4 regions of the Bradyrhizobium sp. URHC0002 genome follow, and region 1 is predicted to be linked to each of the others. Evidence: predicted binding sites of a transcription regulator. Region 1 holds the regulator's gene; each other region holds the start of a gene.
The links. The regulator LexA, encoded in region 1, represses DNA repair genes until DNA is damaged. The targets are predictions, from matches to a motif close to TGTTCNNNNTGTGTTCNG.

Region 1 (2,199 bases):
GGCGCCGAGGTGGAATTCCTCCGGCGCGTCGGGGGACGCCGGCAAATTGACCAGTGTGAACGACGCCTCGGGGAATTGCTGCCAGATCGCGAGATCTTCGGCCGTGATAGTGAGCCAGCCGTACCGGAACATGTACCGTCCGGGCTCCGTGACGCGTCCGGCTCTCTGCCATGTAACCTTATTGACCACCGACTGCCCCTCGGCGCCGAGTTCTCGAAAACTATACCACCATGATCCGCCGGCTTGAACCGGCGGATCGCATGTGCGTCGCTTATCCGGTCACGATGAATTCGGCCGGCGGCGCTTCCGTCACCTTCGGTGTACGTTCGCCATCGGTCTGAACGACCGGCAATTGCAGCACGGTCGCGCGCTGGCCTTCGCAAAGCTGCGTCACCAGCACATGGCTTCCGTCCGGAAATTCGATCGCGTCATGGTGGCGATCGGCCACTTCGGGTTCGATCTGGTTGAACTTGCCGACGCGCCAGTCGGTGGTTCGCGTCCAGATCCAGCGGTTGTCGTATCTGACGTCCTCGGCGAACGCGAGTTCGGTGCCGGGAAGCATGCAGACCGCCACGGCTGGTTCGCGTTCCGACGCAAAGCCGCGGGTCGATGTCCCGCGGAATGTCGTGGAGATCAGCGTCTCGCCGACCTGGGCAGGCCGCGTCTTCACAGCATGCAGGCTATAGTCACACATCGGATGGCTCCCTCGTTTGAGATAGCTGACCCGTGTCTGGCAGGAGGCACAGGCCTCTATCAGAGTGGACTTGGCGCAGAGCGTTTTCTTGTTTCTGGGCATTTCTGCGACTGGCGCACTGCGTCTAAATCACAAACGCGCTAACTCAATTTGGGGTTCCAATCGCGCACAAAAAACCCCGGCCCAGGGCCGGGGCTGCCGTCGCAGGCATGTCCGCGAACCGGACGGTCAATATTTCCGGTACAGCCCGATCAGCTTGCCCTGAATCCGGACCCGGTTCGGCGGCAGGATGCGGACTTCGTAGGAGGCATTGGCCGGTTCAAGCGCAATCGAGGCGCCGCGGCGGCGGAAGCGTTTCAGCGTGGCTTCCTCCTCGTCGATCAGCGCCACCACGATGTCGCCGGTGTCGGCGGTTTCGTTGCGCTGGATCAGCGCCATGTCGCCGTCGAGAATGCCGGCGTCGACCATGGAATCGCCGCGCACTTCGAGCGCGTAATGTTCGCCGGAGCCGAGCATGTCAGGCGGCACGCTGATCGTGTGGCTGCGGGTCTGTAGCGCCTCGATCGGCGTACCGGCGGCGATCCGGCCCATCACGGGGACGGCGACCGGGCGATTGCCGTCGTCCTCGGCAGTCGGCACGCTCACCGAGCGCTTGCCGAGCGTGCCTTCGATGACGCTCGGCGTGAAGCCGCGGCGGCCGTTGCCGCCGCCGGCCCCGGCAAGCTCGGGCAGCTTGATGACTTCGATGGCGCGGGCGCGGTTGGGCAGGCGGCGGATGAAGCCGCGCTCCTCCAGCGCCGTAATGAGGCGGTGGATTCCGGATTTCGAACGCAGATCGAGCGCGTCCTTCATCTCGTCGAAGGAGGGCGGTACGCCGGCTTCTTTCAGCCGTTCGTTGATGAAACGCAGAAGTTCATACTGTTTGCGCGTAAGCATCGCGAGCAATCCCCCGGTTGGCGTCGTCTCTCGGTCTCGAATCGTCAGGGTCCATCGCGGGAGTCCCCAAAACCCCCAACCACAAACACTAGCAGTCGAAACAAATCATGAACGGACACTATATGTTCGATATGTGTTCCGCAACCACTTAATTTCAGGTGAACGCATTACGGCTTGGCCGCTCAGGGCGTCATTCCGGCAGCCGGAGCAGCTCGCAAGGCGAACCCTTGGCCGCTGCCGGCGCGAACGGCGGACGTATCACAAGTGCCCGTGCCGCAGCGAGATTCCCCAATAGGGACGAGTCCTGGTGGGTCACCGGCACCGCGACCAGCGTGCCGTCTTCGCGCGCTTCGAGGCGTGCCCGAAGATAGTCTTCGCGCTGGTCGTTGGCGGCGAGATCGCGACCCAGCAGGGCGCTTTCTCTGACGTGATGGATGCTGTCGCGGCCCGATAGCGCGCGAATCAACGGCACCAGAAACAGGAAGCCGCAGACATAGGAGGAGACGGGATTGCCGGGCAGGCCGATCACCCGCATCGCCCCCAGCCTGCCGTGCATCATCGGCTTGCCC
Region 2 (2,199 bases), 3.1 Mb from region 1:
GGCCGGTTCTACTTTGCATGGGGTTGTTTTCGATATTTTTTGTCTGGGACGCCCTAGGCGACGACCGTGATCCGGCTGCGCAACTGGGTGCGCGAGGCGCGGCCGAGCTGGCGCAACAGCCGCGTCTCGGAACGGCGGGAATCCGGCCGGTAGCCGCCAAGCCGTTCATAATGATCGCGCGCGATCAGAAGTCCCTGTTCCGCCGACGGTCCGGCAATCATCCGGGCGACGAATTTGAAGCCGTCGCGCAGCCGCGTTTCGGCATAGGGCGAGCGGGCGTAGCGAAACACCCCGGCGCGCGGCCGGTCGCTGCTCGATACGTTCTGGATGAACTGCGTGGTCTCTTCGATCCAGCCGCTGTCGAGCACCGCGCCGGCATGCAGGAACATGAGCCATGGCGAGCGCGCCGCGCGCGCACCGGCGGCCAGCGCCGCGGCGCGTGTTCCTTCAAACCCGAGAAAGCGGCAGCCGGCGACGTCGGCCACCCGTTCGATCACGCCGTTGCCGGCCCGGTCGACCAACAGCACCTCGCGGATGATGCCGGCTGCGGCGCCCGGCACCAGCGCCGCCAGCGTTGCGACGGCGGGCTGCTCGACGCCTTCGGTTGGAATGATCACGCTCAACATGAATGAGGCTTCGGTGGCTCATAGGGGCAAAAACGCTGCACTGTTATCACCTTGTCACAATCAAAGCAGCCGTTGGCGTGCAGTTTTTTGCGGCAACCTCCGGCGGTCATCGCGCGGCGTCCGTCCCGGCCCGGATTAACATTGTCCGCGGGCGACCAGAAGCGGCATGGTTGGCCGGATCTAGTCAGCGGCGCCGAACGCGGCCGTCAGCGCGATCCGGCATCCTCGGGCCTCGATAGGGATTGTCCGAGCACGAACCGCCTCGCCCCGAGATTGTTGCCATACACTGCGCATAGGTGGCGAAATCGCATTGGGTGGTTCCCCCGCCCTCGCTGTAGGTCCTGGCGCACACCGGCGCATTGGCGTCGGCCCGGGCGGTCAAGGCTCCCAGCGAGGTGACGGCCGCGATAACAAGTGCGAAGGCAGCGGTCTTTAGAAACGTTTTCGACATTTTGTTCGCTCCAGGCTGGTTGGGTTGCGATCGAACGGGCCGTGAGACGGCGATCGTAGGCTTCGACGACCCCGAATTACGAAGCCAGCAGCCTCCGGGTTGCGGTGGACACGCGAATGTGTGTTCTTGATTTGTTCTATTTGCGTGCTATGTTCTCTTCATGAGCCCAGCATCCTCTCATGCCCTCAAGCACCCGCCGGTCACGGCGCCCTCCGAACCGGCGGGTGCGACACCTTTTCCCGAGCTCGCGGTCGCCATTGAAAGCAAGCGACGGCGCGGCCGCGGGGCGCAATCCAACCAGAGCGGCCGGTTCGAGGCCGAAGCGCGGGTCGCCTTCGACGATGGCTGGCAGAGCCTGGACGAACTGCCGCCGTTCAAGACGACGGTTTCGCTCGATACCTCGCGCAAGGTCATCACCCGCAACGACTCGCCCGACATCGGCTTCGACCGTTCGATCAATCCCTATCGCGGCTGTGAGCACGGCTGCGTCTATTGCTTCGCGCGGCCGACCCATGCCTTTCTCGGCCTGTCGCCGGGGCTCGATTTCGAATCCAAGCTGCTCGCCAAGCCGGACGCGCCGGAACTGCTCGAGAAGGAACTGGCCGCCCCGGGTTACGAGCCGCGCATGATCGCGATCGGCACCAACACCGATCCCTATCAGCCGATCGAGCGCGAATACAAAATCATGCGCGGCATTCTCGAAGTGCTGGATCGAGCCGGCCATCCCGTCGGCATCGTCACCAAATCGGCGCTGGTGACGCGCGACATCGATATTCTGCAGCGCATGGCGAAGCGCAATCTGGCCAAGGTCGCGATTTCGGTCACCACGCTCGATCCCAAGCTTGCGCGCACCATGGAGCCGCGCGCCTCGACGCCGCCGAAGCGGCTGGAGGCGTTGCGGCAATTGTCGGAAGCCGGCATTCCCGCGACCGTGATGGTCGCCCCGGTGATTCCCGCGCTGAACGATTCCGAGATCGAGCGCATTCTCGATGCCGCAGCCCATGCCGGCGTCAAGGAGGCAAGCTACGTGCTGCTGCGGCTGCCGCTGGAAGTGCGCGACCTGTTTCGCGAATGGCTGATGGCGAACTATCCCGACCGTTACCGTCACGTCTTCACCCTGAT
Region 3 (2,199 bases), 3.1 Mb from region 1:
AAAGGCGCTTTGCGCCGTGCCCACCCTCTCCCCGGTTATATCAAATGGTGGGCACGCTTCGCTTTGCCCACCCTACGGTCTCGACACTCATTTCGACAATTCCTTCAAGCCCAGCCGGATCAGTTGCGCCGTCTCGGCCTTCTCGCCAGCGCTGCGAGAGGCAGCGGCGATGGCCGCAGCTGCCTGGGGCTGGCCGTAGCCGAGATTGACCAGCGCGGAGATCGCATCCGTGACCGGGCGCGGCGCGCGGTGGTCGTCGACCGCGCCAGCAAGATGCACGACGGCGGGATCGACATTGGCAAAGGCCGGCGCCTTGTCCTTCAATTCGCTGACGATACGTTCGGCGACTTTCGGGCCGACGCCGGGCGTGCGCGATACCGCGGCCTTGTCGCGCAGCGCAATCGCATTGGCGAGTTCGGTCGGCGGCAGCGTCGAGAGCACGGCGAGTGCGACCTTGGCGCCGACGCCCTGCACGGTCTGCAGCAGGCGGAACCATTCGCGCTCGGTATCGGTGCGGAAGCCGAATAGCTTTATTTGATCCTCGCGCACGTATGTCTCGATCGACAGCACCGCCGCATCGCCCGGCGATGGCAGCGCCTGCAGCGTGCGCGACGAGCAATGCACCTGATAGCCGACGCCGCCGACGTCGAGGATCACATAATCCTCGCCGTAGGAATCGATCAGGCCTTTCAGTTTGCCGATCATAGGCTCGCTACCCTTAGCCGCAGCGCTGCGCCCTGGCGGTGATGGGCGTGCGTGATGGCGATCGCCAGCGCATCGGCGGCGTCGGCGGATTTCGGCTCGGCCTTCGGCAGCAGGATCTTCAGCATCACAGCGATCTGGTTCTTGTCGGCGTGTCCGGCGCCGACCACAGTCTTCTTCACTTGATTGGGCGCATATTCCGCAACCGATATGCCGAACATCGCAGGCCCGAGCATGGCAACGCCCCTCGCCTGGCCGAGTTTGAGCGTGGCGACGCCGTCCTTGTTCACAAAGGTCTGTTCGACCGCAGCCTCCGCCGGCCTGAAATCGCCGAGCACTGTGGCGAGCCCTTCATGGATCGCCAAGAGGCGGCTGGCCAGCGGCAGATCGTCCGGCGGCTCCACCGAACCGCAGCCGATGAAGACGAGCCGGTTGCCCTCGGTCTCGATCACGCCCCAGCCGGTGCGGCGCAGGCCGGGGTCGATGCCGATGATCCGAACGGGTTGGCGAATCGGTGGGGGTTTCATGGCCTAGTGATAACGCCAGAGCCGGGTGAACGAAACATAAAGAGAACGGAAATCCCCTGCCCGGGACGTCGATACGCCTTCCCATGTCATCCCCGCGAAAGCGGGGATCCAGTACGCCGCGGCTTCTCGGGACCAAACCAGGTCTCTGGAATACTGGATCGCCCGGTCAAGCCGGCGACGACAGCGGAATGTGGAGGCGCAAGGGACGACCTATCCGCCCATCTTGGCGACCAGTGCGTCCGAAATCTCGAAATTGGCATAGACGTTCTGGACGTCGTCGTGCTCGTTCAAAAGGTCCATCAGCTTCAACAGCTTCTCGCCGGTCTCGTCGTCGACGGCGATGGTGTTCTGCGGCTTCCAGGTCAGCGCCGCCTTGCGGGCTTCGCCGAATTTCGCTTCCAGCGCCTTGGCGACCTCGCGAAAGGTTTCCTGCGAGGCGTAGATCTCGTGGCCGCCTTCGCTGGAAACCACATCGTCGGCGCCGGCCTCGATCGCTGCATCCAGCATCGCGTCGTCGGAGGCTTTGCTGGAATCATATTCGATGATGCCGGTGCGGTCGAACATGAAGGCGACCGAGCCGGTCTCGCCGAGATTGCCGCCGGACTTGGCGAAGAAGGAACGGATGTCGGAGGCGGCGCGGTTGCGGTTGTCCGTCAGCGCCTCGACGATCACGGCGACGCCGCCGGGGCCGTAGCCCTCGTAGCGGATTTCGTCGTAGCTCTCGCTGTCGCCGCCGGTCGCCTTCTTGATGGCGCGCTCGATATTGTCCTTCGGCATGTTTTCCTGGCGCGCCGCGATCACGGCCGCGCGCAGCCGCGGATTCATGGCCGGGTCCGGGGTTCCGAGCTTGGCCGCCACCGTGATTTCCCGCGCCAGCTTGCCGAACAGTTTCGACTTCTGGGCATCCTGCTTGCCCTTGCGGTGCATGATGTTCTTGAACTGGGAATGGCCGGCCATGCAGGGTCTCTTG
Region 4 (2,199 bases), 2.4 Mb from region 1:
TACGACCATTCCACCCTTGACGGCGGCGCCGGCGAAGACAGCCTCCGCGCCTACGATCACGCCAACCTGAGCGGCGGCGCGGGCAATGATAATATCAGCGCCTATGACTATGCGGTTGTCGACGCCGGTACCGGTAACGACAGCGTGCACACATACTCATATGCGACGGTCTCAGCCGGCGACGGCGATGACAACGTGCGGACCAATGATTATTCCGTCGTCGATGGTGGCGCGGGCAACGATGGGATCTGGGTCGGCGGATCTTCGACCGTGACGGGCGGCGCCGGCGACGATCACATCAATGTATCGGGTGATAATTCCACGATCAATTTTGCCAAGGGTGACGGCAACGATCTCGTTCGGATCGACAACGGCAGCGACAGCGTCGATTTCGCGATCAGTGGTTATTCGCTGAATGATGTTATCGTCACCCAGCAGTTCGGCAGGACCACTGTAAACTTCAAGGGCTCGAACGATTCCATTGCTTTCAATGGATCGGCACGACTGAGCTTCGCCGATCACACCAGTGTGGATATCAGCGCCTGACGCAGCTTTGGCGTGGAAGGATCCCGGCCATCCACGTGCTTTGCAGACGACGATAAAGCCGTGGATGACCGGGAACGCAGACAACTCTGGGTAGTCTGCGCAAGTGGGCCGCGATGCCTTGGTATATTGCCTTGGCGTGGCGGAAGAGGATCTTCAGCCGCCGCGCACCGGCGGCATCACCACTTCGTCGCGGCGGCAGGCGCGGCGGTCGATTTCCTCGCAGGCGTGAAATTGCATGTCCTTGCTCAGGCAGATCCGTACTTCGCTCAGGCGCCGGCCGGAGCAGGTCACCGAAATCGCCGAACTGCTCAGGCCCGGGTTGATCCTGATGAAGGCCGCCTCGAGATCGCTCGGAGCAACGGTTTTCTGCTCCGACAATTGCAGGAATTCCTCGGGGATCTTCACCGCCGCGCGCGCCTTGCGGATGCTCTCGAAATAGGCCCGCGCGCCAAGGCCCGAACAGGTGCCGTGCTTGTCCCACTCGTTGAAGATCAGGCCGGGCGCCGGCATCAGGTCCAGCATCGAGGTCATGATGTTGCGATCGAGCCGCGGCGAGGGCCGCTGGCAATATTCGGGAAAGCCGCGCTCATATTGCGGCCACAGGCCGTGGACAACGAAGGAATAGGGCCGTTCGCACTGGACCTGTGAGCGCCCGCTATTGCCGCGCTCGGCCGCCGCCTCACAGAACGAGGGCGACCAGGAAAGGGCCAGGACGTAAAAATCGAACTCGCCCGGGGCGTTCTGTCGGCGGTCCTGGGCGGACGCCATACCGGCGGAGGCGACAACAAGCGCCAGCGAAATCAGAAGCCGCAACATATTGACGGATCGGTGCATCCAACGCCCCCTCTACTCGACTACCGGGAGCCTAGCAGGGAGATGGAACATTTCAAGAACAAAATTGCATTGCCCGCAGCGCCAGCCGCGGGTGTCCATTCAATCGGGCGCGAATCAGGGCCGGGCGGCCCGGCAGCCCGGGCTATACGCCCAGTTGCGGTCAAGTCCGGTCACGCACCATTCGACGCCCTGTCCGAAGCCGGCGAAACCGCCATCCTCGATGATCGAATAGTGCACGGTGCGCATCTTGCCGTCGCTAAGCATCACGTCGCCGCTGCAGAAACGGCGCGGAATATTGTCAGATTGCCAGGGCCGGAACGCGGTTTCATGGATCCGGCCAAAGCCGGTGATAACAAGCGCCGAATTCCAGAACTTGCCCTCCTTCTCCTGGAACTGCGACGCAATCGTCGACAGCGCCCGCTCGCATTCGGCGACGCGGCCGTCATAGCTCGGGCCGAACAGCCCGAAATTCAATTCCAACGGGTTGGCGGCCTGGGCGGCATGGCTGAAGGCCAGCAGGGCGAGCACCGCCGTCATCGGGCCAAGTGTTTTGGGGCCGAGGGCTCTCAAGGATGTGAACAGGTTGCGCATGGGGAATCCGCCGGTAAACCAACGCCCGAGACGGTGCCGCGAAGCCCTGACGAGGTCAAGTGCAGCGCGGCAACACCTGACAGCTAAGTCCGCCTCGTGCCTTGAGTATTCTTTTCACGGCGGTCGGCGCACACTATGGTGGGCTTCAAGCGAAATGGAGTCTGCGATGCGAAGAATTGTGGCCGCGAGCCTGATTGCCATGGGCGGAATGCTGGCGGGCGCGCCGGT

Region 2: ACVWVY_RS40960 (PA0069 family radical SAM protein) is a predicted target of LexA. The motif match lies at 1,199-1,216, and genes of this name have one in related genera.
Region 3: ruvC (crossover junction endodeoxyribonuclease RuvC) is a predicted target of LexA. The motif match lies at 1,260-1,277, and genes of this name have one in related genera.
Region 4: ACVWVY_RS14455 (ribonuclease T2 family protein) is a predicted target of LexA. The motif match lies at 1,424-1,441, and genes of this name have one in related genera.

The regions. Positions count from the first base shown of each region.
Region 1 is NZ_JBSSCF010000001.1:5,412,161-5,414,359, forward strand. It holds gene ACVWVY_RS26390 (hypothetical protein) at 1-132, opposite strand, end outside; gene ACVWVY_RS26395 (hypothetical protein) at 272-694, opposite strand; gene lexA (transcriptional repressor LexA) at 923-1,630, opposite strand; gene ACVWVY_RS26405 (molybdopterin molybdotransferase MoeA) at 1,821-2,199, opposite strand, start outside.
Region 2 is NZ_JBSSCF010000001.1:8,496,110-8,498,308, reverse strand. It holds gene ACVWVY_RS40970 (glycosyl transferase) at 54-626, opposite strand; gene ACVWVY_RS40965 (DUF3551 domain-containing protein) at 811-1,077, opposite strand; gene ACVWVY_RS40960 (PA0069 family radical SAM protein) at 1,238-2,199, shown strand, end outside.
Region 3 is NZ_JBSSCF010000001.1:2,320,048-2,322,246, reverse strand. It holds gene ruvA (Holliday junction branch migration protein RuvA) at 88-705, opposite strand; gene ruvC (crossover junction endodeoxyribonuclease RuvC) at 702-1,229, opposite strand; gene ACVWVY_RS11000 (YebC/PmpR family DNA-binding transcriptional regulator) at 1,440-2,186, opposite strand.
Region 4 is NZ_JBSSCF010000001.1:3,002,265-3,004,463, forward strand. It holds gene ACVWVY_RS14450 (calcium-binding protein) at 1-546, shown strand, start outside; gene ACVWVY_RS14455 (ribonuclease T2 family protein) at 700-1,380, opposite strand; gene ACVWVY_RS14460 (hypothetical protein) at 1,495-1,917, opposite strand; gene ACVWVY_RS14465 (hypothetical protein) at 2,138-2,199, shown strand, end outside.